One region of the Sphaerisporangium rubeum genome, then DNA from elsewhere that is predicted to be linked to it. Evidence: riboswitches for the same ligand, from Rfam matches in the RefSeq annotation. Region 1 holds a riboswitch; the other holds the start of a gene.
What was found. Region 1 has a riboswitch for S-adenosylmethionine ahead of BJ992_RS31280 (aminotransferase class V-fold PLP-dependent enzyme). Riboswitches for the same ligand answer to the same signal wherever they lie in the genome.

Region 1 (15,889 bases):
CCGAGTACGGCATGAGCGAGCACCTCGGTGCGCGCAAGTTCGGCTCGGGTAACAGCGAGGTCTTCCTCGGCCGCGACATGGGCCACGAGCGCGACTACTCCGAGAAGATCGCCTCCACGATCGACGAGGAGGTTCGCCGGCTCATCGAGGCCGGTCACGACCAGGCCTGGGAGATCCTCGTCCAGTACCGCGACGTGCTCGACAACCTCGTGCTGGAGCTCATGGACAAGGAGACGCTGTCCCGCGAGCAGGTGCTCCAGATCTTCGAGCCGGTCGTCGTGAAGGAGAAGCGTCCTTCGTACTCCGGGTACGGCAAGCGGCTGCCGTCCGACCGGCCGCCGATCCTGACCCCGCGCGAGATGGCGGGGAACGGCAAGAGCGCCATCCAGGCGGCCACTCCCATCCAGCCGGGGCTGCTCGGCGGCAACGACCGTCCCACGCCGCAGGACGAGGTCTGACGAGTGACCGAACCGCTCATGGTCGACTCCGAGCGGATCGAGAAGGCCGTCCGCGAGATCCTCATCGCCATCGGTGAGGATCCGGATCGCGACGGCCTTCTCGACACTCCTTCGCGGGTGGCCCGTGCGTACGCCGAGCAGTTCGCCGGGCTCGGCCAGGCTCCTGAGGACGTCCTGACGACCGTCTTCGACGCCGACCACGACGAGATGGTGCTCGTGAAGGACATCGAGGTGTTCTCCACCTGCGAGCACCATCTGGTGCCGTTCCACGGCGTCGCGCACGTCGGCTACGTGCCGAACGACAAGGGCCAGATCACCGGCCTGTCCAAGCTCGCCAGGCTGGTGGACGTCTACGCGCGCCGTCCGCAGGTCCAGGAGCGCATGACGTCGCAGATCGCCGACGCGCTCATGAGCGTGCTCGCGCCGCGCGGCGTGATCGTCGTGATCGAGGCCGAGCACCTGTGCATGACCATGCGCGGCGTGCGCAAACCCGGCGCCAAGACCATCACCTCGGCGGTACGCGGCGACTTCCGCGACAGCGAGAAGACCCGCGCCGAGGCCATGGCCCTCATCCTCGGCCGCCGCTGACCCCGGGCCGGGGCCCCGAGGGCTCTCCCTCACCGACGAGCAGCGAGAGTATGTGCGCGCCTGCACGGACACGGATCGGCTCCCTCATCCTTGGCCGCCGCTGACCCGGGCCCCGGCTGCTCGCCGGCCCGGCCTGCCGGCGGCGCTCGCGGTGCGGTTTGACCGCCGGGTCGAGATCTGTCGATCGCCGTCCGGCCGATCTTCCGTCCGGCACTCCCTGGCGGCGCGCGCGGGGTCGATTCGTTATCCACAAGGCGGACCCACGGCATGGCGGGGCCGGGGGAACCGCCTAGGCTGGACGCCATGACCACATGGACGGTCCCTGGGTTGCCTGAGGCAGGTCGTTGCCTTGTCATGGGTGTGGTCAACGTCACCCCCGATTCCTTCTCCGACGGCGGCGAGTGGTTCGACCCCGAGGTGGCGGTGCGCCATGGGCTCCAACTGGTCGAGCAGGGTGCCGACATCGTCGACGTCGGCGGCGAGTCCACCCGTCCCGGCGCGGCACGGGTCTCCCTGCCTGAGGAGCTGCGCCGTGTCGAGCCGGTGATCCGCGCGCTCGTCCAGGAGGGTGTGACGGTCAGCGTCGACACGATGCGGGCCGAGGTGGCCGAGGCCGCGGTGGCCGCAGGCGCCGCGCTGGTCAACGACGTCAGCGGTGGTCTCGCCGACCCCGCGATGCCTCGTGTGGTCGGCGCGGCCGGTGTGCCGTATGTCGTGATGCACTGGCGCGGCCACAGCCAGGACATGGAGTCGCGCGCCGTGTACGCCGACGTCGTCACCGAGGTGGCCGAGGAGCTACGCAAACGGGTCGACTCCGTGCTCGCCGAAGGCGTCGCGGAGAGCCAGATCATCATCGACCCCGGCCTGGGCTTCGCCAAGCACGCCGAGCACAACTGGTCCCTGCTGGCCGCCATCGGCAAGCTCAACGAGCTCGGCCACCCCGTGATCGTCGGCGCGTCCCGAAAACGCTTCCTCGGCAGGCTGCTGGCCGGGCCCGACGGTGCTCCGAGGCCGTTCAGCGGCAGCGACGACGCCACGCTCGCGGTGACCGCGCTGGCAGCGCACGCCGGCGCCTGGTGCGTCCGCGTCCACCAGGTGCGGGCCAATGCCGACGCGGTGCGGGTCGCCGCCGCGTGGCGCGCCGGTGAGGGGGTCCGATGAGCACCACGTCCGCCGACGTCGAGAAGCTCAACGAGGAGTTCTACAGCTCGATCGAGAGCGGCGACCTGGACAAGATGACCGAGCTGTGGGCCGAGGACCAGCCGGGCCGGGTGGCGATGTGCGTGCACCCCGGCTGGCCCATGCTCACCGGCCGCGGCGAGGTGCTCCGCTCCTGGGCCCTGATCATGGCCAACACGCCGTACATCCAGTTCGTGCTGACCGACGTGCGCACCACGGTGCTCGGTGACGTCGCCGTGGTCACCTGCGCGGAGAACATCCTCACCGCGGCCGACAGCGAGGACGCCACGTTCGCCGCGGGCCGCGTCGTCGCCACCAACACCTTCGTCCGCACCTCGGCCGGCTGGAAGCTCTGGTTCCACCACGGCTCACCGGTGCTGCAAGGCGACGACGACGAGGAGTCCGAGGAATGACCCCGCCGGCACATGGCGCCGCCACCCACCGGATCGCAGGAACCGGCTCTCGGGCCGATCTGGTGGCCGGCTCTCGGGCCGATCTGGTGGCCGGCCCGGTGACACGCACAAGGATCGGCGGTGGCGTGGCCGGCTCGGGAGTGTCCTGGTGACCGGGCCGGTGAGCGACACCGTGCGGCTGGCCGGGCTGCGGGCCAGGGGGCGGCATGGCTGCCTGCCGGCCGAGCGGGAGCTCGGGCAGGAGTTCGTGGTGGATGTGACGCTCCACCTGGACACCGTGCCCGCGGCGGTGAGCGACGACCTCGCCAAGACGGTCGACTACGGTGAGCTGGCGGTGCGGCTCACCCGGATCGTCGAGGGCGATCCGGTGAACCTCATCGAGACGCTGGCCCATCGCCTGGCCGCGGCCTGCCTCGCCGACGAGCTCGTCGAGGAGGTCGAGGTGGCCGTCCACAAGCCCGCCGCGCCGGTCCCCGTCCCGTTCGACGACGTGGTCGTGACAGTGAGGAGGAGGCGGTGATGAAGGTCGTGCTCGCGCTCGGCAGTAACGTCGGTCACCGGTACGAGACCCTGCAAGGCGCGGTCGACGCGTTGTTCGACGCGCCTGGCCTGGAGTTCGTCGCGGTGTCCCCGGTGTACGAGACCGAGCCGATGGGAGGTCCGCCTGATCAACGCAACTACTTCAACGCCGTGGTGATCGGCCAGACGATGACCCTCGGCCCGCGAGCCATCCTGGAGCGCTCGCTCGGTGTGGAGACCGCCTTCGGCAGGGTCCGCGACGAGCCGTGGGGCCCGCGCACCTTGGACGTCGACGTCATCATGGTCGGTGAACTCATGTCCGACGACCCCGAGCTCACCCTCCCCCACCCGCTGGCCCACGAGCGCGCGTTCGTGCTGGCCCCATGGGCCCAGATCGACCGCGAAGCCACCCTCCCCGGCCGGGGCTCCGTGGCCGCACTGCTGAGCGGCCTCGACCAGAAAGGCATCTGGCTCCGCACCGACCTCCCGTTGCAACCTCCGGGCTGATCCCGGCCACCCGCCACGTTTGGACGTTATCCGCTGCCGAGGAGCCTCAGCCGTCCCGGTACGAGAGCACGCGGAGACGGATGATCCGAATTCGGTGGGTGGCGTGGGAGAAAGGGACGGTGGGTTTCCCGTTGGTCTGGTGTGAGGGCAGGTAGAGGGACGCACTGAGCGTGCCGTTGTGGCTTGAGGAAAGGTGGGGCTGGTGACGCCGAGTCGTCCCGGGGTGCTCGTTCTGGTGCTGGCGGGTGTCGCGGCGCTTACGTGGGTGGTGCTGCAGCAGGTCTACTCCAGTCTCCCCACCGTCCCCTGGACCGCCATTCCCACGGTGCTCCTGCTCGCCGTCGGTGAGGCCTTCAGCGGGTACATGACGCGGGCCCGCATCCGGCGTGAACCGGGTACCAAGCCGGTCGAGCCGCTGGCGGTGGCGCGGCTCGCGGCCCTCGCCAAGGCGTCCGCGCACGTCGGGGCCGTGTGCGGCGGCATCTTCGCGGGATTCGTGCTGTACGTGCTGCCGCTGCTCGACCAGGACACCCCGCGCCGTGACTTCTTCCTGGCCGGCGGATCTTTGATCGCCTGCGTGATCCTGATCTGCGCGGCCCTGTACCTGGAGCACTGCTGCCGCGTCCCGAAGTCCCCGGACGAGGAGAGCCGTCCCTGACCGCTCACCACCGGCGACCTGGCAGGTGACGTCTCTGACCGGGCCTCGCCGTGTTGCGATCACCGCCGGGGATGGCGGTGACCGGTCGAGGGGGAGGGCGTGGTCCTCTGAGAGGCGGTGCTTCTCACGGTGGGTCGGCTGTGACAGGCGCAGGTCTGCCAGGGGTGTCGCAGGTGGTCCGGAGACTCGTGGATTCTCGTCGGACGGCCCCGGGACACAAGTCGGGGGGCCCGGCGCCTGCCGGGCCCCCCGACTTTGGAGCCACCCTGATCTTCACCCTGTCCCTTCACGCACCGGTCATCTTCACCGGAGCGCGGTGATTAAACGTTCCGGCGGGAAACTTTCCGGGGTCACTTGTCGATGTCGCCGACGACGAAGAACATCGAGCCGAGGATGGCCACCATGTCGGCGATCAGGTGGCCGGGGAGCATCTCGCGCAACACCTGCACGTTGTTGTACGAAGCGCTGCGCAGCTTCAGGCGCCACGGGGTCTTCTCGCCTCGGGACACCAGGTAGTAGCCGTTCAGGCCGAGCGGCGACTCGGTCCAGGCGTAGGTGTGGCCCTCGGGGACCTTCAGCACTTTGGGGAGGCGCTGGTTGATGGGGCCGGGGGGGAGTTCGCGCAGCCGGGCCACGCAGGCGTCGGCGAGGTCCAGGGACACCTTGGCCTGTTCGAGCAGCACGTCGAAACGTGAGTGGCAGTCGCCGGCCGAGCGGGTGACGACCTTCACGGGGAGTTCGTCGTAGGCCAGGTACGGCTCGTCGCGGCGCAGGTCGAGATCGACGCCGGAGGCTCGCGCGATGGGGCCGCTGACGCCGTACTGCATGATCGTTTCCTGGTCCAGCACGCCGACGCCACGGGTGCGGGCCAGGAAGATCTCGTTGCCGTGGATCAGGCGCTCGATGTCGGGGAGCCGGCGGCGCACCTCGGCCACCGCGGCCGAGGTGCGGTCCAGCCAGCCTTCCGGCAGGTCCTCCTTGAGGCCGCCGACACGGTTGAACATGTAGTGCATGCGGCCGCCGGAGATCTCCTCCATGACGGCCTGCAACGTCTCGCGTTCCCGGAAGGCGTAGAACACCGGGGTGATCGCGCCGAGCTCGAGAGGGTAGGAGCCGAGGAACATCAGGTGGTTGAGCACGCGGTTGAGCTCGGCCAGCAGCATGCGGGCCCACACGGCGCGCACCGGCACCTCCATGCCGAGCATGCGTTCCACGGCGAGCACCACGCCGAGCTCGTTGGCGAACGCCGACAGCCAGTCGTGCCGGTTGGCCAGCACGATGATCTGCCGGTAGTCGCGGACCTCGAACAGCTTCTCCGCGCCGCGGTGCATGTAGCCGATGATCGGTTCGCACGAGGCGATGCGTTCGCCGTCCACGGTGAGCCGCAGGCGCAGCACGCCGTGCGTCGACGGGTGCTGCGGCCCGATGTTGAGGATCATGTCCTCGGTCGCCAGCTCCTTGGCCCCGGCGCCGATGCCCACGACGCGTTCGGTGGGGTGAGCGGCTCCTGCGGGACGTTCCGTCATACCCTCATGCTGTCACGTCACCGCCGGGTGACAAGATCTGCCAGCGCGGTGAGCAGCCGCTCGACGTGCTCGACGGTGGTCCCCGCGCCGATGGACGCGCGTACGGCCCCCGACGCGCCGCACGGCCCCACGTCGCCGAGCAGGTGGCCGACGAGGAGATGCGCGCAGAACCGGCCGTCCCTGACGCCGATGCCGTACTCGGCGGACAGCGCCTCGGCGACCTCGCGTGCGGTCCAGCCCTCGACGACGAACGCGACGATGCCGACGCGGGGATGGCCGGGGCCCCACAGGGACAGCTCGTGCACCCCCTTGATCGTGGCGAGGCCGTCGCGCAGCCGTGCGAGCAGTCGCTCCTCGTGCCTGATCAGCGGGGTCCAGCCGGTGGCGGTGAGCGTGTCGCAGGCGGCGGCCAGAGCGATCGCGCCGAGGACGTTCGGGGTGCCGGCCTCGTGACGCTGCTCGGGGTCGGCGCTCCACTCGGTGCCGACCTCGCCGGTCTCGTCCAGGGTCACCGCGGCGGAGGCACCGCCGCCGCGCAGGTACGGCCCGGCGGCCGACAGCCAGTCGGAGCGGCCGATCAGCGCACCGGCGCCGAAGGGTGCGTACAACTTGTGGCCGGAGAAGGCCACGTAGTCGATGTCGAGCGCGGTGATGTTGAGCGGCCGGTGCGGCACGAGCTGCGCGGCGTCCACGAAGATCCGCGCGCCGTGCCGGTGCGCGATGTGCGCGAGCGCCGCGACCGGCCACAACTCGCCGGTGACGTTGGACGCGGCCGTGACCACCAGCAGCTTCGGCCCGTCGATCGCGGCGAGCGCGTCGTCGGCGGCCCGGATCGCCGTGCCGGGGAACTCGGGGGCCGGCAGCCGTACCGCGTCCTGCCACGGCAGCAGGGACGCGTGGTGCTCGGTGCCGAACACCACCACCGTGGTCCCCTCGGGGAGACATCGCGCCAGCAGGTTGGCCGCGTCGGTGGTGTTGCGGGTGAACACCACCGCGTCGTCGCGCCGCGCGCCTGCGAACGAACGCACGGTGTGCCTGGCCTGCTCGTACCGCGCGGTGGTGAGCTGCGAAGCGTAACCGGCGCCTCGGTGCACGCTGGAGTACGCCGGCAGGGCCGCCGCCACCGCGTCGTTCACCGCGGCGAGGCACGGCGCGCTGGCCGCGTTGTCGAGGTTGGCGTAGTTCAGGAGCCGTCCGCCTTTGACCGGCACCTGCAGGTCGGCGCCGAGCACCTCGGGGAGGCCGGGTGCCGGCAGGGTGCGGTGCGGCTCGCCGGACACGGCGCGGCCGGTGGCGGGGCGGGTGGCGGGGACGGAACTGAGAACGGTGAGCGACAACGCCGGCCTCCTCGGGTCATGGGACCCCGGTCGTGGCGTCGATCGACGGAGCCCGCGCTTGACCGGCGCACCGCGCGCCGGACCAGGTCCTCACCCGGGGCACCCCGCCGCGAGCGCGAGGGTTGCCGGCCAGCGAGCCGGGGCTTGGCGCTGGCACTCATGACCTACCGGGACTATAACCCGGCACCCCGCCTTCCTCGCAACTCCCTACGTGCCTTGTGGGGAATCGCGGCGTGTCCCGGCATGCCGTCCGGATCCCGTCGAAGGCCGGCCCGAAATTCGGCGGCCCGGTGGCGAACTCTCCGGGTGGGTTGTGCGTTCAACAGTTCAATGTCCGCGTTCGGGTCGTTCACCGCCGGTGGAGGACGGGTCGTGATGCAAGAGGAGGCGAGATGGATTGGGTGGCCGATCCGGGGATATGGATCGGGTTTCTCACCTTGGTCGCCCTGGAGATCGTGCTGGGGATCGACAACATCGTCTTCATCTCGATCCTCGCGGGGAAGCTGCCTCCCGAGCAGCGGGATCGAGCGCGGAAGCTGGGGCTGGCGCTCGCGCTGATCAGCCGGCTGGCGTTGCTGTTCGCGTTGTCCTGGGTGGTGCGGCTGACCGATCCGCTCTTCGAGGTGGTCGGGCAGGAGATCTCCGGACGTGATCTGATCTTGCTACTCGGCGGGCTCTTCCTGCTGGGGAAGAGCGCGTTCGAGATCGGCGAGAGCATGGAAGGCGGTCACGGCAAGGCCGGCGGCCGGGCCGCGGCGTCGTTCGTGTCGGTGATCGCGCAGATCATGGTGCTGGACATCGTGTTCTCGCTCGACTCGGTGATCACTGCGGTCGGCATGGTGGACGAGCTCGGTGTCATGATCGCGGCGGTGATCGTCGCGGTCGCGGTGATGCTGGTGGCGTCCGGGCCGATCAGCCGGTTCGTGGAGAGCCACCCGAGCATCAAGATGCTGGCGCTGGCCTTCCTCGTGCTGATCGGCGTCATGCTGATCGCGGAAGGCTTCGACCAGCACATCCCCAAGGGCTACATCTACTTCGCCATGGCGTTCTCGCTGTGCGTCGAGCTGCTCAACATCCGGGTACGGCGCAGGTCGCGTCCGGACGCCGAGGAGCAGCCGGCTGCGGACCAGGAGCCTGCGGTCGAGACGCAGCCGGCCGCCGAGCAGCAGCCGGCCGTCAAGGAGCGTCCCGCCGGTGAGGAGGCCGCTCCGCACGTCTGAGCGCCACGCTCCGGCGTACTCCGGGTTCCAGGGACCAGGAACACGAACGACCAGGTCGGTGGGGGAAAAAATCCATCTACCATGACTTTGTGCTCTTTGACCCATGGAATCCGGAGTTCGTCGCTCATCCGTACGACGTGTACCGGGAACTCAGGGACACCGAGCCGGTGCGGTACTTCGAACCCACCGGCCAGTGGCTCGTGGCGCGGCACAAAGACGTGAACGCGGCGCTGCGCGACCGGCGGCTCGGCCGTTCCTACCTGCATCTCGCCACGCACGAGGAGTTCGGCAGGCCGGCCGAGCCGGAGTTCCAGGAGCCCTTCTGGCGGGTGACGAGGGCCGGCATGCTGGACGTCGAGCCGCCGGTGCACACCAGGCTGCGCCGCCTGGTCTCCAAGGCGTTCACGCCGCGCATGGTCGAGGAGCTGCGTCCCCGTGTGCGGCGCGTCGCTCGTGACCTGGTGGACGGTTTCGTCGAGCGCGGCGGCGGCGACCTGATCGCCGAGGTCGCCGAGCCGCTGCCGGTCACGGTGATCGCCGAGATGCTCGGCGTTCCCGAGGCCGACCGCCACCTGCTGCGTCCCTGGTCGGCCGGCATGTGCGGCATGTACGAGCTGAACCCCTCGCTGGATGCGCAGCACACGGCGGTGCGCGCCGCGTCGGAGTTCGCCGCCTACCTGCGCGAACTGGCCGCACTGCGCCGCGCGCACCCCGGGGACGACCTGATCAGCGCACTGGCCCAGGTCGCCGACGGCGGTGACACGCTCACCGAGGACGAGCTCGTCGGCACCTGCGTGCTGTTGCTCAACGCCGGCCACGAGGCGACCGTCAACGTCACCGGCAACGGCTGGTGGTCGCTGTTCCGCCACCCCGGCGAGCTCGCACGCCTGCGGGCCGACCCGTCGCTGCTGACCACGGCCGTGGAGGAGCTGATGCGCTTCGACACCCCGCTGCAGATGTTCGAGCGCTGGGTGTTCGAGGACGTCACCATCGGCGGCGTGGACATCCCGAAAGGCGCGGAAGTGGCGCTGCTGTTCGGCTCGGCGAACCGCGACCCCGAGGTCTTCCCCGACCCCGACCGCTTCGACGTGGCCCGCGCCGACAATCCGCACATCTCCTTCGGCGCCGGCATCCACTTCTGTCTCGGCGCTCCACTGGCCCGCGTCGAGCTCGCCGAGTCGTTCCGCGCGCTGCTGGAGGCGGCCCCCGCGTTGCGCCTGGTCGAGGAGCCGGTCTGGAAGCCGAACTACGTGATCCGCGGTCTTGAGTCCCTGATGGTGTCCACCGGTTAGGACGCCGGAGTGGCTCCGGGGGGCCACCCGGCCAGTGAACGGCAGGTGGCCTGCGCGAGCCAGCCGAAGCCGCCGAGCCCTGCCGGGTCGATCAGCTCCGCCTCACGGGAGGCCCGGGTGAGTCCGCGCAGGTACGCGGCCGGGTCGGCGTCCACCGTGCCGAGGGACGGCCGGGCCCCGGTGATCCCGAGCGAGCGCAGCGCGTGCCGCTGGGTGGTCAGGGTGGTGGACACCGCGCCTGCTCGTTCCCCGGCGGCGGCGCAGGCGTCCAGCGCGACATGCGCGGTGATGTCGCAGGATCCGTCGGGTACCGGGGCCACCCCGGCCCCGGCCCGGTATCCGGTCAGGGTGCCGAATTCCGGACGGTCGTCCACAGGGTGTGCGTAATCCACGGCCACCGCCAGCCCTCGGGAGAGACGTCCGACGACCGTGGCCCATGCCTCGTCCCTCGGCCGGCCGATCTCCGCGCGCCGACCGGCCGTCGGCAGCGGCCACCACCGGTCCAGCCATGCGAGGTCCCGCTCCTGGGGCCGGTCCCCGAGCCGTTCCGCACCGGTGCGAGGGTCGACGAGCACCAGTCGCGGGCCGTCCGGTCCCTGCTCGGCGACGTCGAGCGGCACGTTGTCCAGCCACTCGTTGGCGATCACCAGGCCGGTGACGTGCTCCGGCGCCTCGGCGGCCCACTTGATCGCGGGGTCCGCATCCGGCGGCGGCGGAGCGAGGTCGACGGCCGTGACCCGCAGGCGGGCCGCCAGCGACGGCTCCGCCGTCCGCAGCACCCGCGTCACCAGCGCGCCGTCCCCGGAGCCGACGTCCACGAGGTCCAGCGCGGCCGGCCGGCCGAGCGCGGCGTCGACGGCGCCGAGCAGCCGCAGCACCGCGCCGGCGAAGACCTCGGACGCGCTCACCGACGTGCGGAAGTGACCGCGTGGCCGCTCCCTCAGATAGAACCCACGCTCGCCGTACAGCGCGCGCTCCATGGCCTCCCGCCAGGTCACCCACACGGCACGGCACGTTACCAATGCCCGATCGCGGCGCGCGGCAGGCGCCGCCGTACCCTGGTCAACTGGGTCTGTCGTCGAGCGATGTGGACGGAACGTGATGGAGACCAGCGAGCGTCCCGGCCGCCTCGCCGTCGGTGTGCTCGGCGCCGGACGGGTGGGTTCCGCGCTCGGCACGGCGCTCGCGCAGGCCGGCCACCGGGTCGTGGCCGCCGCCGGGGTCTCCGACGCCTCCCGCCGCCGCGCGGAGGAGCGGCTCGGGGTCGGCATGTCACGTCCCGACGAGCTGATCGCGCGCGCCGACCTTGTGCTCCTCACCGTCCCCGACGACGTCCTGCCGGGCCTCGTCGCCGGTCTGGCCGCCGCCGGGGTGGACCTGCGGGGCAAGATGCTCGTGCACACCAGCGGCGCGTACGGCCTCGGCGTGCTCGACCCCGCCACCGCCGCGGGTGCGCTGCCGTTCGCGCTGCACCCGGTGATGACCTTCACCGGCCGGGAGGACGATCTGCGCAGGATCAGCGGCTGCTCCTTCGGCGTGACCGCGCCTGACCCGCTGCGTCCGGTCGCCGAGGCCCTGGTCATCGAGATGGGTGGCGAGCCGGTGTGGGTCGCCGAGCAGGACCGCGCGACCTATCACGCGGCGCTGGCGAACGCGGCCAACCACATGGTGACGCTGATCGCCGAGTCGCAGGAGATCCTGCGCGGCATCGGCGTGGAGCACCCGGGCCGTGTGCTCGGCCCCCTGCTCGGCGCCGCGCTGGACAACGCGCTGCGCCTCGGCATCGCCGGCCTCACCGGCCCGGTCGTGCGCGGCGACGCCGGCACCGTACGCAAGCACGTGGACGCGCTCATGGCCGTCGCCCCGGAGGCCGCCGACGCCTACGTGGCGCTCGCCAGGCTCACCGCGGACCGGGCCCTCGCGGCCGGGCTGCTCAGACCGGAGGCCGCCGAGCGCCTCCTCGACGCGCTGGGAGGCAAACCGTGGACGTGATCGTCGCAGGGAACCGAGCCGAGCTGGCCGCGGCCCGTGCCGCGCTCGGGGTGACCGGCGCGGCCGGTGCTGACGTGGTGGCGAGGCCTGGTGTGGCGCCGGGGACATTGGCGCTGGTGCCGACGATGGGTGCGCTGCACGAGGGCCACCGGTCGCTGATCCGGCTGGCCCGTGAGCACGCCGATCACGTCGCGGTGAGCGTCTTCGTCAACCCGTTGCAGTTCGGCCCGGCCGAGGACTTCTCCCGCTACCCGCGCACGATGGAGGCCGACCTCGCGGTGTGCGCGGCCGAGGGGGTGAGCCTGGTGTTCGCACCCGCCGCGGACGAGATGTACCTGCCGGACCGGCAGGTCGGCGTGTCGGCCGGCGCCATGGGGACGGTCGTGGAGGGGTCCTTCCGTCCCGGCCACTTCGACGGTGTGCTCACCGTCGTGCTGAAGCTGTTCAACCTGGTGCGTCCCGACGTCGCGGTGTTCGGCCGCAAGGACGCGCAGCAGCTCGCGCTCGTCCGGCGCATGGTGGCCGACCTCGACGTCCCGGTGACCGTCGTCGGCGGCGAGACGGTCCGCGAGCCCGACGGTCTCGCGCTCTCCAGCCGCAACCGCTACCTGTCCCCGGCCGACCGCGTGACGGCTCTGGCCCTGTCCGCCGCGCTCCGCGCCGGCGCGGAGCGCGAGACCCCCGAGGAGATCCTGCGCGCGGCCCAGGCCGTCCTGGACGCCGCGGTGGCCGCCGATCCGCCTCTGGTGCTCGACTACCTCGTGCTGGCCGATCCGGCGACGTTCAGCCCCGTCTCCGATGACCACCGCGGCGAGGTCGTGCTCGCCGTCGCCGCCAGGGTCGGCACGACGCGTCTGATCGACAACGTGGTGCTGACGCTGATCTGACCGGTGCCACGGGCCGCGTACCCTGTTCGGTGCCGCTGACCTGCGGAAATCACGAAAATCACCCCCATGGACGGGAACATGCGCGCCATCGGTTATCGTCATAGTGACGAAATTAGGAGCGACCCATGACGTACCCGCCCCTCCCCCGGCGGCTCACCGCCCCCGAACCCGGCTGGACCGTCCACGCCGACCTCGTCGTCGTCGGCTCCGGCGTGGCCGGCCTCACCGTGGCCCTGCGGTACGCACAGCTCGCGCCGCGTGCCCGTGTCCTCGTCGTCACCAAGGACGTGTTGTCGGCCGGATCCACCCGCTGGGCCCAGGGTGGCATCGCCGCCGTGCTCGACCCCGCCGACTCGGCGGCCGAGCACATCCGCGACACGCTGACCGCGGGTGCGGGGCTGTGCGACGCCGATGCCGTACGCCTGCTGGTCACCGAGGGACCGGCCGCGTTGCGCCGCCTCATCGACAGCGGCGCGCGGTTCGACCGCGAGCCCGGCGGCGGGCTCCAGCTCGGCAGGGAGGGTGGCCACCGGCGCGACCGCATCGTGCACGCGGGTGGCGACGCCACGGGAGCCGAGGTGCAGCGCGCGCTCGTCGCCGCCGTTCGGGCCGCCGAGCCCGCGGGGCCGGGGGTTCCTGGCATCGAGGTGATCGAGCACGCGCTCGTTCTCGACCTGCTCAAGGACGCCGCAGGCGCCGCGTGCGGCGTCACCCTGCACGTGATGGGTGAGGGTGCGCGTGACGGCGTCGGCGCCGTGCGCGCGTCGGCCGTCGTGCTCGCCACCGGCGGCATGGGCCAGGTGTACGCGGCCACCACCAACCCGCTCGTGTCCACCGGGGACGGCGTGGCCCTCGCACTGCGCGCCGGTGCCGTCGTCAGCGACCTGGAGTTCGTGCAGTTCCACCCCACGGTGCTGTGGCTCGGCGGGGACTCCACCGGCCAGCAGCCGCTGATCTCCGAGGCGGTGCGCGGCGAGGGGGCCGTGCTGATCGACGCCGGCGGCGAGCGGTTCATGACCGGCGTGCACGAGCTCGCGGACCTCGCACCTCGCGACGTCGTGGCCAAGGCGATCATGCGCCGCATGCTGGAGACCGGCGCCGATCACGTCCACCTTGACGCCAGGCACTTCGGTGAGGAGAAGTGGCGCACCCGCTTCCCCACCATCCACGCCATCTGCCTGGAACACGGCATCGACCCGGTGCGCGAGCCCATTCCCGTGGCCCCCGCCGCGCACTACGCCAGCGGCGGCGTGCGCACCGGCCTCGACGGACGCACGGCCGTCCCCGGGCTGTACGCCTGCGGCGAGGTGGCCTGCACCGGCGTGCACGGCGCGAACCGGCTCGCGTCCAACTCGCTGCTCGAAGGCCTGGTCTTCGCCGAGCGCATCGCCACAAGCCTCGCGGCCGGTCCGCCGCGGCCCGGCGAGCCGGTGGACGACGGCCGCGCCACAGGACTCGCCGACCCGCGGGTCCGTCCCCGGCTCCAGGCCCGCATGAGCGCGGGTGCCGGGGTGCTGCGCGGCGGCCGGAGCCTGCGTGACGTACGCCAGGCCCTGCTCGACGCGCGCTGGACGCCGGTGGCCGTACAGCCGTGCACGGAGGCATGGGAGACCACCAACCTGCTCACCGTGGCCACGGCGCTCGTCACCGCCGCGGCGGCCCGTGAGGAGACCCGCGGCTCGCACTGGCGCGAGGACTTCCCCGGACCCGACGACACCTGGTGGCTCGGACACCTGGACCTGAGCCTGACCGAGGAGGGGCTGACCATGACCTACCGCCGCCACGACGAGGACCGCACCGCCGCTCTGCCGAGTCACGTCGAGGCCGAGCTCCTCGACGCCGGCCTGGACCCGGCGGCCGTCGTCTCGCTCGTGGACGCCGCGATCGCCGAGGACGTCGGCCAGGAAGGCGACGTGACCACCGTCGCCACCATCCCCCCCGGCCAGAACGCCACCGGCGAGGTGGTCGCGCGCAGGGACGGTGTCGTGGCCGGCCTGCCGGTCGCGGAGGCGGCCTTCGCCAGGCTCTCCGGCGGCCGGCTCACCGTCAAGGCCCGCGCCAAGGACGGCGAACGCGTGGCCGCGGGCGACGTGCTGATGACGGTGACCGGCCCGGTCCGCGACCTGCTGACCGCCGAGCGCACCGTGCTGAACCTGCTCACCCACCTGTCCGGCATCGCCACCGAGACCGGACGCTGGGTGCGGGCCGTCGAGGGCACGGGGGCCAGGGTCAGGGACAGCCGCAAGACGATCCCCGGCCTGCGGGCCCTCGCCAAGTACGCGGTCCGCTGCGGTGGTGGTGCCAATCACCGGATGTCGCTTTCGGACGCGGCCTTGATCAAGGACAATCACGTGGTGGCGGCCGGTGGGGTCGCCGAGGCGTTCCGCGCGGTCCGGCGGGCCTTTCCCGGCCTGCCGATCGAGGTGGAGGTCGACCGGCTCGACCAGATCGAGCCGTTGCTGGCCGAGGGGGCGGAGGAGATCCTGCTGGACAACTTCGCCGTCGACGATCTGGCGCGCGCCGTGCGCCTGGTCGGCGGTCGCGCGCGCCTGGAGGCCAGCGGCGGCCTCACCCTGGCCGTGGCGCGCGAGGTCGCCGCGACCGGCGTCGACTACCTCGCCGTCGGGGCCCTCACCCACTCGGCCCCGGCACTGGACATAGCTTTGGACCTCCAGGGGACTTGATGCTGCTCACGATCGACGTCGGCAACACCCACACGATGCTCGGCCTCTTCGAAGGGGAAGAGGTCATCGAGCACTGGCGCCTCGCGACCGACGCGCGGCGCACCGCCGACGAGATCGCGGTGGTACTCCAGGGCCTGCTCGGCCAGAGCCCTCTGCTGAAGGACGCCGACATCAGCGGCATCGCGCTGTGCTCCACGGTGCCGTCGGTGCTCAACGAGATGCGGGAGATGTGCCGCAGGTACTACGGCGACGTGACCGCCGTCATCGTGGAGCCCGGGGTCCGCACCGGTGTGCCGGTGCGCATGGACAACCCCAAGGAGGTCGGCAGCGACCGCATCGTCAACGCGCTGGCCGCGGTCACCCTGTACGGCGGGCCGTGCGTGATCGTCGACTTCGGCACGGCGACGTCGTTCGACGCGGTCTCGGCCAAGGGTGAGTACGTCGGTGCGGTCACCGCGCCTGGCATCGAGATCTCGGTGGACGCGCTCGCGGCGGCCGGCGCGCAATTGCACAAGGTCGAGCTGGTCCGTCCGCGCTCGGTGATCGCCAAGAACACCGTCGAGGCCCTGCAGGCCGGCATCATCTACGGCTTCGCGGGCCAGGTGGACGGCATCGTGGAACGCATCGCC
Region 2 (15,889 bases), 200 kb from region 1:
GTCCGCGTTAAACCATTTGACGGTGCCCTGCGCCACTTTCCGACTCCTCTTGCTGGGCTCCGGACCTCGCCCACTCCTCCGCGGGGTCCGTGACCTTCGGAGCCGAGTACATGCGAACTCTCGGCTGCGTCGATCGTTATCGACCATACCTGTGACGAGGGTTGGCGCAACAGAGTCAATCCGCAGAATGCGTCTTGACGTTCGCTGTCGGCTGGACGCGACTCTTTTTTGCCGGACTTTAGTTGGTTGACAATTGCACTACACGCCTGGAGGGAGGTCGGCCCGTATCGACTTCTTTTATGATAGTGAGCCTGATGGGGGGCCCAAGACACGCGAACGCCCGTGCACCTCCCAAGGTGCACGGGCGGGGAGAGGTCGCGGAGAGTCAGCCTCCGGCCACAGCGGGGATAACCGAGATCTGCACGCCGTCCGGCGTCACAGTGTCCAGACCGTCCGCGAAACGGACATCCTCTTCTCCGACATACACGTTGACAAAACGACGGATCTTGCCCGTTTCGTCCAGAATACGAGCTCCGATTCCGGGGAAGTCGGCGTCCAGCTTCTGCAACACCTCACGAAGGGTCGCCCCTTCACCGTTCACCTCCGACGCGCCATCGGTGTAGGTACGGAGAATCGTCGGAATCCGCACAGAAACGCTCATTTACCCATGACCTTTCAGGAGTTGTCCGCGACAGCCGTGCGGAATGCGTTGAGAGACGGCCGGATGACGGCGGTCGGCCTGGCGTGCGCGGAGACCGCGTCCAGGGTCTTCAGGCCGTCGCCGGTGTTGAGCACCACGGTCTCGGCGTCCGGGTCGAGCACGCCGTTCTCGGCGAGCTTGCGCAGCACGCCGACGGTCACGCCGCCTGCCGTCTCGGCGAAAATGCCCTCGGTGCGCGCGAGCAGCCGGATGGCGTCCACGATCTCGGCGTCGGTGACGTCCTCGACCGCTCCCCCGGTGCGGCGCGCGATGTCGAGCACGTACGGCCCGTCGGCGGGGTTGCCGATGGCGAGCGACTTGGCGATCGTGTCGGGCTTGACCGGCCGCACGATGTCGTGGCCGGCCTTGAACGCCGCCGCGACCGGCGAGCAGCCCTCGGCCTGCGCACCGAAGATCTTGTACGGCTTGTCCTCGACGAGACCGAGCTTGATCAGCTCCCGGAAGCCCTTGTCGACCTTGGTGAGCTGCGACCCCGAGGCGATGGGGATGACGATCTGGTCCGGGATGCGCCAGCCGAGCTGCTCGGCTATCTCGAAGGCCAGTGTCTTGGAACCCTCGCCGTAGAACGGCCGCAGGTTGACGTTGACGAAACCCCACTTCTCGCCGAGCGGGTCGCCGATCAGCTCGGAACAGAAGCGGTTGACGTCGTCGTAGGTGCCTTCGATGCCGACCAGCCTGCCGCCGTACACCGAGGCCATGACGATCTTGGCCTCCTCCAGGTCCGCCGGGATGAACACGCAGGCGTCGAGCCCGGCCCGCGCCGCCGCGGCGGTGACCGCGCCGGCGAGGTTGCCGGTGGAGGAACAGGACAGGGTGTGGAACCCGAAGGTGCGCGCCGCCTCAAGGGCGATCGCCACGACCCGGTCCTTGAACGAGTGGGTGGGGTTACCCGAGTCGTCCTTGACGTGCAGGCTGCGCAGGCCGAGTTCGCGCGCGAGGTTGTCGGCCTTGACGAGCTTGGTCCACCCGGGGGCGAGGTTGCGCTTGGTCAGGACGTCGGACGGCACCGGCAGCAGCGAACGGTACCGCCAGATGTTCGCCGGCCCCGCCTCGATCTGGCGCCGCGTCACCGTGGCCGCGGGGCCGTCGCCGGGGGAAGTCCAGGTGTAGGCCACTTCGAGTGGCCCGAAACACTCGATACAGGCGAAGCTCGGGCCGAGTGGGTACCGGGTGCCGCATTCGCGGCACGAGAGCGCCACGGCGGGTCCGAAGTCGAGGGTGGTCGTTGTCTCAGCGGTCGCGAGCACCATGAAGAAGAGGCCTTTCTCCTCATCTGCACCTGCGGCCACCGTGGCCGCAGGCCGGAATTGGCACCTGTCCCGGCTGGTCTCTACGGGTCGGACACGCGTCGTTCGGCAGACGCGGATGACCACAGCCGGGAGGGTTGCCGGGGCTTCGCAGGGCCGGTCCCTCCACCCCTCTGGATGAGCACATATGAAGTTGTCGGCCTGTCCGGCGGCAGGGCCGGACGAGCGCCACTAGCACTGTACCTCGGACGTCCATGCCCCTGACCAGGCGTCTCAATCAACGAGACGCACCGGAGGGGTCACGCCGGGGTGGTGCCGGGGTCGTCAGGCGGGGCCGCCGTAGGCGTCGCCGAGCGCCGCCTGAATGTACTTCCTCGCCTGGTGGATGCGTGATTTGGCCGTTCCGAGCGGGATGCCGAGCTGCTCGGCGACCTCGTTGTAGTCGAGCTGGCAGAAGTCACGCAACACCAACGCCTGGGCCAGATCCGGTTTGTCCGCCTCCAGCGCCTCCATCGCGTCCAGCAGGTCCAGCCGGGACCCGGCGATGACGCTGACCCGCCGCGGATCGGCCCTCATCTGCGGCAGCTCCTCCGACGACTGCTCGGCCGCGCGGCGCTTCAGCCCGCGGTAGGTGGTGCGCGCGCAGTTGGCCGTCACGATGTGCAGCCAGGTGGAGAAACGCGCTCGGCCCTCGAAGCGCGCGATGTTGCGCGCCACCGCGAGCAACGTATCCTGGCAAGCCTCTTCGGCGTCCTGGCGGAAAGGCAGGAACCGTGAACAGTGGCGCATGACCTCAGGCTCGACACGGCGCAGAAGCTCACCGAGCGCACGGTGGTCGCCTTGGGCCGCGGCACGAGCCAGCTCTTCGGTCGTCTCGTCAAGCACCATGCCTGAGCCCCTCCCGGCAACCCGAGCGTTGTCCCCGCCTGGCCACCCATCCATCTTATTGAAGGCGTAAATTTTATTGACCCGGTGACCACGCGCGCAGCGCAGCGGAGAGGAACGGCGAGGGGACGACCGCCGCACGGCGGACGAGGAATGGTGATGCTCGCATGAACACAGTCCTACTGGCTTCGAACCGGGGTCCCGTGTCGTTCATTCTCGCGGACGACGGCACACTCACCATGCGCCGCGGCGGTGGCGGCATGGTCTCGGGGCTGCAGGAGGTCGCCAGGACCTCCGACCTGCTGTGGGTGTGCGCGGCACTGAGCGACGGCGACCGCAGCGCCGTGCGTCTGGCGCCGAGCGGCCGCCTGGACCAGGCGGGGTACGACACCGGTGCGGTGCGCATGCTCGACATCCCGCCGGCGACCTTCCACCGTGCCTACAACGCGGTGGCCAACTCGACGCTGTGGTTCGTCAACCACCTGCTGTACGACATCCCGAACTCCCCGCACTTCGACATGCGGTTCCGCCGCGAGTGGGAGTCCTACCGCGACTACAACGCCGCGTTCGCGCTGGCGCTCGCCGAGGAGGCCGCGCACGGGGCCCGCGTGATGATCCAGGACTACCATCTGACCCTCGCCCCCGCGATGCTGCGCGTCGAGCGGCCCGACCTGCGCATCGGCCACTTCTCCCACACCCCGTGGGCCCCGCCGGAGTACTTCTCGCTGCTTCCCGACGACATCGCCGCCGAGTTGCTGTCCGGCATCCTGGCCGCCGACCGCGCGGGGTTCCTCGCGGGTCGCTGGGCCGCGTCCTTCATGGACTGCTGCGAGGAGCTGCTCGGCGCGCACGTCGACCGCGCGGCGCGCACCGTGACGTACGACGGCCGCACCACCCGCGTGGGGGTGCATGCGCTCGGGGTGGACGGCGACGCGCTGTGGGCCCGAGCGCTCGAACCGGACGTCGAGTCGCACATGCACGCGCTGCGCGAGCGGGTCGGTGACCGCCGGCTCATCGTGCGCATCGACCGCACCGAGCTGTCCAAGAACATCGTGCGCGGCCTGTACGCCTACCGGCAGTTCCTGGCCGACCATCCCGAGTGGCACGGCAAAGTGGTGCATCTCGCCTTCGCCTACCCGTCGCGGCACGACCTGCCGGAGTACCGCGAGTACACGGCGGCCGTGCAGCGGTGCGCCACCGAGATCGAGGACGAGTTCGGCAGCGAGGACTGGGACCCGCTGATACTCAACGTGGACGACGACTACGCGCGCTCGCTCGCCGCGTACCGCATGGCCGACGTGCTGCTGGTCAACCCCATCAGGGACGGCATGAACCTCGTCGCCAAGGAGGGCCCCATCCTGTCGCCGCACTGCGCGCTCGTACTGTCGAGGGAGGCCGGCGCCGCCGCCGAGCTCGGCGCGGACGCGCTGGTCGTCAACCCCTACGACGTGTCCGGCACGGCCGACGCGCTGCACGAGGCCCTGCTGCTCCCCGAGGAGGAGCGCGCCAAGCGCGGCGCGCGCCTGCGCGCCGCCGCCACGGCACTGCCTCCGAGCCGCTGGTTCGCCGACCAGCTCACCGCGCTGGAGCACTGACCCGCAGGCGCGGCCCGTCCGGCGCCGGAGCACCGGACCCGGCGGTCGCGGCCTACCGCGCGCGGTGCTCGATGGCCGAGGCGAGGGCCGACAGCAGTTCCGCCACCCCGGCGGGGCCCTCCACCACCACGTCGGCGCGGCCGGCGAGCTCGGTCACCTCGGCCGACGCGCTGCACACCGTCACACCTGGCAGCCCCGAGGCGCGCACGGCCTCGAAGGCCGCGAGGTCGCCGAGGTCGTCCCCCGCGAAAAGCACCGAGCGGGCCCCGCGCTCGTCGAGGAACGCGCCGAGCGCGCGGCCCTTGTCCATGCCGGTGGGCCGGATCTCGATGACCAGCCGTCCCGGCTCGACGGCGAGACCGGTCTCGTCGGCGAGCTCGGCGAGCGGCTCGCGCAGCAGGCGCAGCGCACCCTCGGGGTCGGCGGCCCTGCGGGTGTGCACGGCGAGCGCGCGGCCCTTGTCCTCGATGCCGACGCCGGAGTCGCCGTCCCTGGTGATCGGCAGGCCGAGCGACTCGATGAGGGCCGGCAGCTCGGCGCGCACCCGGACCACGCCTGGCGGCGGTGGCGGCGAGGTGACCTGGCCGTCCTGCCAGCGCTCAAGGCCGTACTGGCCGAGCACCACGAGACCCGGCACGTCGGCGAGACCCGGCCCGCCGGCCACCTCGCCGTACGCGACCGCGGTGGCCGCGGGACGGCCGGTGACGACGACCACCGCGCCGACCAGGGCACCGAGGCGGGCCAGCGCCGCCGCGGCGCGGGGGTCGACGCGCGCGTCGGCGGGGTCGGGGACGATGGGGGACAGCGTGCCGTCGAAGTCCACACCGATGACCGCACCCGCGGGGTCCGCGGTCATGGCGGCGAAACCGGGGATGTCCGGCAAACCATGAGGATTCACTCGATCAGCTCTACCCTTCGCACCACGGCCGCATGCCACGGCCGTACGTCTCCTCAGGGACGGTTACTCAAGCACGGGTCCTCAAGCACGGGTCCTCAAGCACGGGGGACCGGACGGCCCCGGCTACGGACGCATGCCGAACCGGCGGGCCGCGCGCTCGCGGCGGCGCGCGTCGCGCAGGCGCTGGAGCCGCTTCACCGTCATCGGGTCGAACGCCATGGCCTCCGGCCGGGTGATCAACTGGCCGAGCAACTGGTAGTAGCGGGTGGCCGAGATATCGAACCTCTCGCGGATCGCCTGCTCCTTGGCGCCGGGATGCCGCCACCACTGGCGCTCGAAGCCCAGCAGCTCACGCTCGCGGTCGGTCAGCTCCCCGGAGTTGTCGGCCTGCGCGTCAGGAACCTGCTCCGCGGCGGCGGAGACGGGACGTACCTCGGGGTCGCCGTCACCGCGCTCGGGGGCGGTGTCCATGGTGTCCTCCTCGGTCGGGCACACGCGGGACGCGGACGGCACGCCGGGGCCACGGCGCGCGTGCGTGGCAATCGTAGTCGGGAAACCGCCGCCGTTCATGACAGTCGAGACACTTCGGAAAGCGCCACCGCGTACGCCGCGTCCCGCGCACGCGCCAGGCGATCATTACTCTCCGCCGACCTTCCGCGTGCCCTTTCGTGGACCGCCGGTGGGTACTGTCGCAGCGTTCACATGACGTGGTCACTACGGACGCCAGACGTCCGGGTGAGGAAACGTCGGCGCGGCAAGCACCCGCGCCGGCCCGCGTCCCGGCCAGGCGCGGGGTCCGGGACGCGCGGGACCCTCCACAGGCAAGGCCCGTGGAGGGTCCCGTCATGTGACCACCTCAGACGTGGATGACGTCCTGCGCGTCGGCGAAGTGGCAGGCACTGGCGTGGTTGCCGTCCCTGATCTCCAGCAGCGGTTCCTTCTCCGCGCAGATGTCCTGCGCCTTCCAGCACCGCGTGCGGAACCGGCAGCCGGACGGCGGGTCGGCCGGCGACGGCGGGTCACCCTGCAGGATGATCCGCTCGCGCTGCTCGCGTCCCACCGGGTCAGGCACCGGCACCGCCGACAGCAGCGCCTGGGTGTACGGGTGGGCCGACCGCTCGTAGATCGCGTCGTCCTTCCCCAGCTCGACGATCTTGCCGAGGTACATCACCGCGACCCGGTCGGAGATGTGCCGCACCACCGACAGGTCGTGCGCGATGAAGATGTACGCGAGGTTGAACTCGGTCTGGAGCCGGTCGAGCAGGTTCATCACCTGCGCCTGGATCGACACGTCGAGCGCCGACACCGGCTCGTCGCAGACCAGGATCTCCGGCTGGAGCGCGAGGCCTCTGGCGATGCCGATGCGCTGGCGCTGGCCGCCGGAGAACTGGTGCGGGTACCGGTTGATGTGCTCGGGGTTGAGCCCGACCACCTCCAGCAGCTCCTGGACCTTGCGCCGCCGGTCACCCTTGGGTGCGACCTCGGAGTGGATCTCGAACGGCTCCCCGATGATGTCGCCGACCGTCATGCGCGGGTTCAGCGACGTGTAGGGGTCCTGCATGACCATCTGGATGTTGCGGCGCATGCGCTTCAGCTCGGCGCCGTGCGCTCTGGCCATGTCCTGGCCGTTGACGCGCACCTCGCCGGAGGTGGGCCGCTCCAGCGCCATCAGCAGCTTGGCGAGGGTGGACTTGCCGCACCCCGACTCGCCGACCACGCCGAGTGTCTCGCCGCGGTGCAGGTCGAAGCTGACGCCGTCCACGGCCTTGATGGCGCCGATCTGGCGCTTGAACACGATGCCCTGGGTCAGCGGGAAGTGCTTGACCAGGTCGCGTACCTGCAGGATCGGCTCAGCCGGCTGTGCCATCGAGGACCTCCCGGTAGTAGTGGCACGCACTGCTGCGCGACCCGTCGATCTCGTACAGGGGGGGTACGTCGCTCACGCAGTTCGGCTTGCGGTACGGGCAGCGGGGGTGGAAGGAACAGCCGGACGGCAGGTCCAGCAGGTTCGGCGGCAGACCCTTGATCGCGTACAGCTCCTGGCCCTTGAGGTCGACCCGGGGGATCGACTCCAGCAGGCCCTCGGTGTAGGGGTGCGCCGGGTTCTTGTACAGCTCGTACACCGGAGCGTGCTCGACGATGCGTCCGGCGTACATCACCGCGATCTTGTCGGCGACGTCGGCCACCACGCCGAGGTCGTGCGTGATCAGGATCAGGCCCATGTTGCTCTCGCGCTGCAGTTCGGCGAGCAGGTCCATGATCTGCGCCTGCACCGTCACGTCGAGCGCGGTGGTCGGCTCGTCGGCGATCAGCACCTCGGGGTCCAGCGCGATCGACATCGCGATCATGATGCGCTGGCGCATGCCGCCGGAGAACTGGTGCGGGTAGTCGTTCACCCTCTGCTTGGCGGCCGGGATGCGGACCCGGTCCATCAGCTCGACGGCCTTCTTCATGGCGTCGCGCTTGGCCATGCCGCGGTGCACGCGGAACATCTCGCTGATCTGCCAGCCCACGGTGAACACCGGGTTCAGCGCGGACAGCGCGTCCTGGAAGATCATGGCGATGCGCTGGCCGCGGACCTGGCTGCGCGCCTGGTCCGACAGCTTCAGCAGGTCGGTGCCGCGGAAGCGCACCTCCCCCTTCGGGATGCGCGCCGGCGGCATGTCGAGGATCCCCATGATCGCCTGCGCGGTCACCGACTTGCCTGAGCCGGACTCCCCGAGCACGGCGAGGGACTCCCCGGCGTTCACGGTGTAGCTGACGCCGTTGACGGCGCGGACCAGGCCCTGCCGGGTGACGAACTCCACGTGCAGGTCGTCCACCGCGAGCAGCGGCTCCGCCGCGGCGTCGGCCGCGTCGAGTTGCGTATCGATTGTCGGGTTGCTCACGTTCGGTGCCCTCTCCTACCGCAGCTTCGGGTCAAGCGCGTCACGTACCGCGTCACCCAGCATGACGACGCTGAGGATGGTAAGGCTGAGGAACAACGCGGGGAACAGCAACGGCAGCGGCGCCTCAAGGAATCTGTTGCGCGCGTCGGCGATCATCAGGCCCCAGGAGATCTGCGGCGACTGGATGCCGACGCCGAGGAAGGACAGCGCCGCCTCGGCGGCGATGAACGCGCCGAGGTTGATCGTGGAGACCACGATGACCGGAGCGACGGCGTTCGGCAGGATGTGCCTGCTCATGATCCGTCCCGGGCTCGCGCCGAGCGCGCGGGCCGCCATCACGTAGTCCTGGTGCTTGGCCGTGATGACCGCGGCGCGCATGATGCGCAGGATCATCGGCCAGGCCAGGATCGACAGGGCGAGCACGACGCTGGCGATGCCGGCGTTGTCGCGGCCGATGACCGCGAGGATCAGCAGAGCGCCGAGGATGGAGGGGATCGCGAAGAAGATCTCGGCGACGCGGGAGAGGATCACATCCACCCACTTGCCGTAGAAACCGGCGAGCAGGCCGAGCGCGCCGCCGACGACGCCGGTCACGATGGCGCTGACGAAACCCACGATGATCGACACGCGAGCGCCGTGGATGACGCGCGAGTAGACGTCACAGCCGAGGTTGTCGCTGCCGAACCAGTGCTCGGACGTGATGCCCTGCCGAGCGCGGGCCAGCGAACACGTCGAGGGCTCGACGCCGACGCTGTCGAACAGGCCGGGGAACGCCGAGATCACGATGAACAGCGAGACCATGGCGGCGCCGATGATGAACACCGGGTTGCGGCGCAGGTCGTACCAGGCGTCCGTCCACAGGCTCGCCGGCTTTTCCTTCTTGCCCGGCGGCTTGGCAGCCGGGGCAGGTGCCGTGGTGACGGTCTCGTTACTCATAGCGGATCCTGGGGTCGAGGACGGCGTACAGCAGATCGACGACGAGGTTGGCCAGGATGTAGATGAGCACCAGCACCGTCACGATGCCGACCACCACGTCGTTCTCGCGGAGGTAGACGGACTGGAAGAGCTGCTGGCCGATTCCGGGCAGGTTGAAGATCGTCTCGGTGATGACCGCGCCACCCATCAAGGTGCCGAGGTCGGCGCCGAGGTAGGTGACCAGGGGGATCAGCGAGTTGCGCAACGCGTGCCGTCCGAGCACCCGGCGCCGGGGCATGCCCTTGGCGACCGCGGTGCGGACGTAGTCGGCACGCAGCGTCTCCATCAGGCTCGTACGGGTCAGCCGGGTGAGGTACGCGATCGAGACGGTGGCGAGCACGAAGCCCGGCAGCAGATAGCTGCGCCACCCGTCCTGCACGCCGGCGACGGGGAAGAGCCCGAAGCCGAGTGCCTTCTTGAGGCTCACGCCGAGCACGAGCTGGAGCACGAAGCCGCTGACCAGAGTGGGGATCGACACCAGCAGGAGCGTCCAGGCGAGGATCGCCTTGTCCTCCCACTTGCCGCGCCGCAGCGCCGCCCAGAAGCCGAGGCCGACACCGATGATGGCCTCGAAGATGAGGGCGGTCATCGCGAGCTTGAAGGTGACGACGAACTTGCCCTCGAAGATGGTCGACACCGGCAGCCCGCGGAACGTGGTGCCGAAGTCGCCGCTGAGGATGTCGCGCACGTAATATCCGTAGCGCACGATCAGCGGATCATTAAGATGGAACTGTTCCCTCAACGCCGCGGCGAACACGGGGTCGACACGCTTCTCGCCCGCCAGTGCCTGCAGGGGGTCGCCAGGCAGCGCGTAGACGATGGCGAAGATGAGGAACGTGGTGCCCACCAGCACAGGGATTGCCTGGAGCAGGCGCCTTATGACGTAGCGGCCCATTCAGTCTCCCGATCATTACAAAGGGCAGCCCGCCGCAACCCTGGGCTGCCCTCATGGGGTCGTCGCCCACTCCGGGTGATTCGAATGTATCGAATCACCCGGAGTGGGTGAACTCTAGGCCTTCTCTACGTTGAACAAGTCGATCCGCTCGAACGGGTCGATCTTCACGTTCTTCACGTGGTTCGAGTACGCACCGTTGGTCTGGTAGAAGTACACCGGGATGTACGGCATCTCCTGCAGCAGCAGGTCGTCGGCCTGCTGGTAGAACTTGATGCCCTCTTCGATGCTGCTGGCCGAGTCGCCCTGCGTGAGCAGGTCGTCGAACTTCTTGTCGGCGTAGCCCGAGTAGTTCGAGCTGGCGCCGGAGCCGAAGATCGGCCGCAGGTAGTTCTCAGGCGACGGGTAGTCCATGATCCACGCCATGCGGAACGAGCCGGACCACTTCTTGGCGCCGAGGTCGTCGAGGATGGTCGCGAACTTCTCCACCGGCTTCGGCGTCACCTCGACACCGAGGTTGGTGCGCAGGTTGTTGGCGACGGCCTCGATCCACTCCTTGTGGCCGCCGTCCGCGTTGTAGCCGATCTCGATCGGGCCCATGGACGCGCCGCCGGCGCTGGTGAACAGCTCCTTGGCCTTGGCGGGGTCATAGGTGCAGGCCTCGCCACAGGCGCCCTGGCGGTAACCGGAGACGACGGGGCTGATGAAGTCGTCGGCGGGGACACGGGTGCCGGAGAAGACCGTCTCGGTGATCGTCTTACGGTCGATCGCCATGGAGATGGCCTTGCGGATGTCCTTGTTCTTGGCGTAGTCGGCGCCGTTCTTGATCGGGAAGCCGATGTAGCCGACACCGGAGGACGGCTGCTCGATGTACCGGTCGCCGAACTCGTTCTTGGCCGTGGAGATCGCCTCGGCGGGCAGCTGGTCCATGATGTCCAGGTTGCCGGCGCGCAGGTCGTTGAACGCGGTGTTCAGGTCGGTGTAGATCTTGAAGTCGACCGCGTCGATCTTGGCCTTGCCCTCGCTGAAGTCGTCGTTGCGGACCGTCGAGATGGTCTGGTCCGAGCCGCGCTTCCACGGCTTCGACATCTTGAAGGGGCCGTTGCCGACCGGGTTGGAGCCGAAGTCGGCCTTCAGCTTGCCCTCGGACTCGAACGCGGCCTTCGGCAGCCCGTAGAACGCCGTGTAGCCGAGCATGGTCGGGAAGCCGGAGAACGGGTTCTTCAGCTCGACGGTGAACGTCGTGTCGTCGACGACCTTGAGGCCCGAGAGGGTGGTCGCGGACGCGGTCTTGCCCTCGCCCGGGTTCAGCTCGTCGTAGCCGGCGATGCTGCCGAAGAAGTAGTTGCCTTCCTGAGCGTTGGCGCCGTTCGCCGTGTAGTTCCAGGAGTCGACGAAGTTCTGCGCGACGACAGGCTCACCGTTGTGCCACTTATAGGTGGTCTTGAGCTTGATCGTCCACGTCTTGGAGTCTTCCGACTCGATGGACTCGGCCACACGGTTGTACGGCTTCTTGTCCGCGTCGTAGTCGACAAGACCGACGAAGAGCGCGTTCAGCACCTCAGCGCCGCTGGTCTCCGTGGTGTTGCCGGGAATGAGATCGTGCTGTGGTTCGGCGATCTCTACCCGCACCGCCCCGGCGGCCCCCGTCCCGGCGCTGGAGCCGGCACCGGACGTGTCGCCGCCGCCTCCACCACACGCCGCGACCGCGAGTGCGAGCAGCGCGGTGCCGACGACGATCTGTGCGCCCTTGGTCACACGCATCGTGGATTAATCCTCCCTCTAAGGTGGGCGTGGAGCACTGAGCCGTTCATGTCTCACGCTTCGAGGGATCTGTCCCCGAAACCGCGGACACGCTCAGTCGCGCCCTGCCATTCGACCGCGAGCATCCCTCACTACTTCTCACCAGCGAGTCTCTGGCACGTTGCAGTTCGGTCACACGTAGCCCAGCCGGACGTCACACACATACCAACTGGGCCCCGCGGTAATACCCAAACGCGGTATAAACGCCCCCCTAACGTACACATCTTCTAGTGATGCTCGCACCGGGACGAGCCGTCGGCGAGCTCCTGAGAGACGCGGACAAGGCCTCTGACCATTGGTGACTACGTGCAGTGGGGTGATCGGCTATGCTTGGTCACGCTGCCCGCAGTGTGACGTGGATCCGGCAGAACCGCCGTAGGCATCTCATTCACCGCTATCCAATAGAGTCCTTGCCATGAGTCAGCCGGAATCCGCTGTCGCGGACTCCCGGGCGGGCGACCGGGCGGGCGGCTCCTCCCAACGCGGGAAGGAACCACTGTCCGCGCTCGCCGAGCGCCACGGGTTGCGACGCGCCATAGCGCGCCCCAAACTTCCCGTTTACCTGCGCCAACTGTGGGACAGGCGCCACTTCGTGATCACGTACGCCACGTCGCGTAACGTGTCGAAGTACTCCAGCTCCGCGCTCGGCCAGCTCTGGCAGGTGCTCACGCCCCTGCTGAACGCCGGGGTCTACTACCTCATGTTCGGCCTGATCCTCGGCCAGAAGAGGGACCTCACCAACTACACGGCGTTCCTCATCACGGGTGTGTTCGTCTTCTCCTACACCCAGCGGTCGCTCACCGGCGGCGCCAAGGCGATCTCCGGCAACCTGTCGCTGATCCGCGCGCTGCACTTCCCGCGGGCCGCGCTGCCACTGGCGTACACCATCCAGGAGTTCCAGCAGCTCGCCATCTCCATGGGTGTCCTGTTCGTCATCGTGCTGGTGACCGGCGAGCCGCTCACCTTGATGTGGCTGCTCATCCCATGCGCGCTGCTCCTCCAGACGATCTTCAACATCGGTGTGAGCCTGCTGCTCGCGCGGGTCGGCGCGTTCGTGCGCGACATGAACCAACTGCTGCCGTTCATCCTGCGCACCTGGCTGTACACCTCCGGTGTGTTCTACAGCATCCCGGCCAAGATGAAGGACCAGCCCGAGTGGGCCCGCTTCCTGCTCGAGTTCAACCCGCCGTCGGTCTTCATCGACCTGATGCGCGGCCTGCTCATGAGCAGTTACCGGCAGGACCTGGTGCGCAACGGCTTCCCACACGCGGGCATGGGGCAACTATGGCTATACGCTGGCATCTGGGCCGCGGTGGCACTGATCGGCGGCTTCTGGTACTTCTGGCGGGCCGAGGAGAGGTACGGCCGTGGCTGAGCTGACCAAGGAGCAGTCCCGCGTGACCCAACCACAGGAGCAGGACGCTCCGGCCGCCGTCCCGCAGCCGGAGCCAGAGGACCTGCGCGCTCCCACCGTCGTGGTCGACGACCTGCACATCGTCTACCGCGTGTACGGTGCGGCGAGCGCCGCCGAGAAGGGCAACGCCGCCAACGCGCTGCTGCGCGTCATCCGCAGGCAGGGCCGTCCCAAGATGCGCGAGGTGCACGCCGTCAAAGGCGTCTCCTTCGTGGCCAGGAACGGCGACGCGATCGGCATCATCGGCCGCAACGGCTCAGGCAAGTCCACGCTGCTGCGCGCCATCGCCGGACTGCTGCCGCCGCACAAGGGCTCGGTCTACACCGACGGCCAGCCGTCCCTGCTCGGCGTCAACGCGGCCCTGATGCGCGAGCTCACCGGCGAGCGCAACATCGTGCTCGGCTGCTACGCCATGGGCATGACGCCGGCCGAGGTCAAGGAGCGCTACGACGAGATCGTCGAGTTCTCCGGCATCGGCGAGTTCGTCCAGTTCCCCATGTCCACCTACTCCTCAGGCATGGGTGCCCGCCTGCGCTTCGCCATCGCCTCAGCCAAGACCCACAACGTCCTGCTGATCGACGAGGCCCTCGCCACCGGCGACCGCGACTTCAAGCGCAAGAGCCAGGAACGCATCCAGCAGATGCGCCAGGAAGCCGGCACGGTCTTCCTGGTCGCGCACAACCTCGACGTGATCGAGGAAACCTGCAACCGCGTCATCTGGCTCCACAAAGGCAAGATCAAAATGGACGGCGACCCCACCACCGTCCTCGCCGCCTACAACTCCTGACCCGAGAACCCGTCCGCCGCCACACCCCACTCACGATCCCCCCCAACCGAGCGAACAACCGGCGACCCGCTCACGATCGGTACCGCCGAACCGAACGAACAACCGGCGACCGCTCACAATCAGTACCGCCGTAACCGAGCGAACGACCGGCGACCCGTTCACGACTGGTACCGCGGAAACCGAGCGGACGGACGGGGACCCAGCCGCGGCGGTGTGGCCCGGCACGCCTGACCTCCGAGGACGGGGCAAGATGGGTGGCGACCCAGAACGCCTACTCATCGGAGGTCGATCGTGCCGAAGCAGCCACCGATTCCGTATGACTACCTGCCAGAGGTCCCCGCGCTCACCGTCGAAAGCGACGACGTGACCGACGGCCACCCTCTGTCCGACACCCACGTCTTCAACGACTGGGGCATGACCGGCGGCAACGTCTCACCGCACCTGCGCTGGTCCGGCGCTCCGGAAGCCACCAAGAGCTTCGCCGTGACCTGCTACGACCCAGACGCCCCCACCGGAAGCGGCTTCTGGCACTGGCTCGTCTACGACATCCCCGCCACCGTCACCGAACTCCCCTCCGGCGCCGGCAGCACCACCCCCGACGACCTCCCCAAGCCCGCCACCCACGGCCGCAACGACTACGGCCTCCAGCACTACGGCGGCGCCGCCCCACCCCCCGGCACCCCCCACCGCTACATCTTCGCCGTCCACGCTCTGAGCGTCGAATCCCTGAGCGTCCCCCCCGACGCCTCCCCCGCCGTGATCGGCTTCAACATCACCGCCAACACCCTGGCCCGCGGCTACATAGCCCCCACCTACCAAACCTGACCCCCAAGGGCCGCAGGGGCGCCCCAGCGCCCCACGGCCCGAGGTCGGCGGCCCGAGGTCGGCGGCGATGACGTCCCGCAGGAAACAGCCGAGCGACCCGGTCGGCTCGGTGGTGGCGGCGCCGGGGCCCCTTGTACCTCCCGTCCGACCCGGCCCCCACACCACAGTCCGGAGCCCTGCGAAGCGCTCCGCGCAGGGCCGACACGTCCCATGCGGCCAGGCACCTCCGGTGACATAGGACTCCGGTCCAGGATGGCCCCTCCCTTGCCGGCCGGATGCCGTCCGGCTCGGAGGAGAGCTCGTGCGCCAGGACGCTTCCCGCCCCTCGTCCAGGGGATCCTTCCGGCGCCGGTACGGCGAGATGAGGTACGGCGAAATCGGCGCCGCGGTACGGCGGCCCGCCGAGGTGTGAGACGGCTAGACCGTACAGAAGTCTGATACGACACGTGAAAGATGCTGACACTGTGCACGCTGTTCCACTATGATTCGAACGGAGATTCGAAACCAGGGGAACGGTGATGGAGTGGGGGTGCGGGGTGCGGGAGCTGGCGAGCGCGATTGATCAACTGTCCGCCGAGGATCCGTCGGACATTCCACGTGGCCTGCTCGCCGAGCAGCTCATAGAGCTGCACTGGCAGATGGCCCGCCTGCAGGCCCAGATCGCTCGCCGCACCTACGTACGCGACCCGGACTCCTGAGAGAGAACCGCACCGACATCGAAGAAAACCGGCCGACCTCTCAGAAGGCACGGCCGGTTCTGTTTTGTCCAGCCGGTGTGGGGAGGCGCTCGGCCGTGCGGGATGCCAACTGTCTCTCGACCGGCCGCCGTACCGCGGCGCCGGGTTCGCCATACCTCCTCCCGCCGTATCGGCGCCGAGGAAGGACCCGTCGGACACGAAGGACTCCCGTCACCGGCGACGCAGCCGTGCGCGATACGTCCGCCGTGCGCGATGTACGGG

Region 2: it holds a riboswitch for S-adenosylmethionine, as region 1 does, so the genes downstream of both, thrC (threonine synthase) here and BJ992_RS31280 (aminotransferase class V-fold PLP-dependent enzyme) in region 1, are expected to answer to the same signal.

Annotation. Positions count from the first base shown of each region.
Region 1 is NZ_JACHIU010000001.1:7,350,598-7,366,486, reverse strand. It holds gene ftsH (ATP-dependent zinc metalloprotease FtsH) at 1-458, shown strand, start outside; gene folE (GTP cyclohydrolase I FolE) at 477-1,046, shown strand; gene folP (dihydropteroate synthase) at 1,350-2,207, shown strand; gene BJ992_RS31305 (nuclear transport factor 2 family protein) at 2,204-2,638, shown strand; gene folB (dihydroneopterin aldolase) at 2,787-3,158, shown strand; gene folK (2-amino-4-hydroxy-6-hydroxymethyldihydropteridine diphosphokinase) at 3,158-3,664, shown strand; gene BJ992_RS31290 (DUF3180 family protein) at 3,867-4,322, shown strand; gene BJ992_RS31285 (NADH-quinone oxidoreductase subunit D) at 4,673-5,848, opposite strand; gene BJ992_RS31280 (aminotransferase class V-fold PLP-dependent enzyme) at 5,866-7,185, opposite strand; SAM riboswitch class IV at 7,235-7,350, opposite strand; gene BJ992_RS31275 (TerC family protein) at 7,578-8,405, shown strand; gene BJ992_RS34490 (cytochrome P450) at 8,495-9,697, shown strand; gene BJ992_RS31265 (SAM-dependent methyltransferase) at 9,694-10,701, opposite strand; gene BJ992_RS31260 (Rossmann-like and DUF2520 domain-containing protein) at 10,799-11,689, shown strand; gene panC (pantoate--beta-alanine ligase) at 11,680-12,576, shown strand; gene BJ992_RS31250 (L-aspartate oxidase) at 12,702-15,260, shown strand; gene BJ992_RS31245 (type III pantothenate kinase) at 15,260-15,889, shown strand, end outside.
Region 2 is NZ_JACHIU010000001.1:7,146,278-7,162,166, forward strand. It holds gene BJ992_RS30335 (cold-shock protein) at 1-36, opposite strand, end outside; gene BJ992_RS30340 (MoaD/ThiS family protein) at 386-661, opposite strand; gene thrC (threonine synthase) at 676-1,971, opposite strand; SAM riboswitch class I at 1,988-2,152, opposite strand; gene BJ992_RS30350 (RNA polymerase sigma factor) at 2,293-2,856, opposite strand; gene BJ992_RS30355 (alpha,alpha-trehalose-phosphate synthase (UDP-forming)) at 3,021-4,448, shown strand; gene otsB (trehalose-phosphatase) at 4,501-5,304, opposite strand; gene BJ992_RS30365 (DUF3263 domain-containing protein) at 5,470-5,817, opposite strand; gene BJ992_RS30370 (ABC transporter ATP-binding protein) at 6,203-7,213, opposite strand; gene BJ992_RS30375 (oligopeptide/dipeptide ABC transporter ATP-binding protein) at 7,197-8,234, opposite strand; gene BJ992_RS30380 (ABC transporter permease) at 8,250-9,170, opposite strand; gene BJ992_RS30385 (ABC transporter permease) at 9,163-10,104, opposite strand; gene BJ992_RS30390 (peptide ABC transporter substrate-binding protein) at 10,219-11,865, opposite strand; gene BJ992_RS30395 (ABC transporter permease) at 12,320-13,279, shown strand; gene BJ992_RS30400 (ABC transporter ATP-binding protein) at 13,281-14,105, shown strand; gene BJ992_RS30405 (YbhB/YbcL family Raf kinase inhibitor-like protein) at 14,397-14,930, shown strand; gene BJ992_RS30410 (hypothetical protein) at 15,449-15,628, shown strand.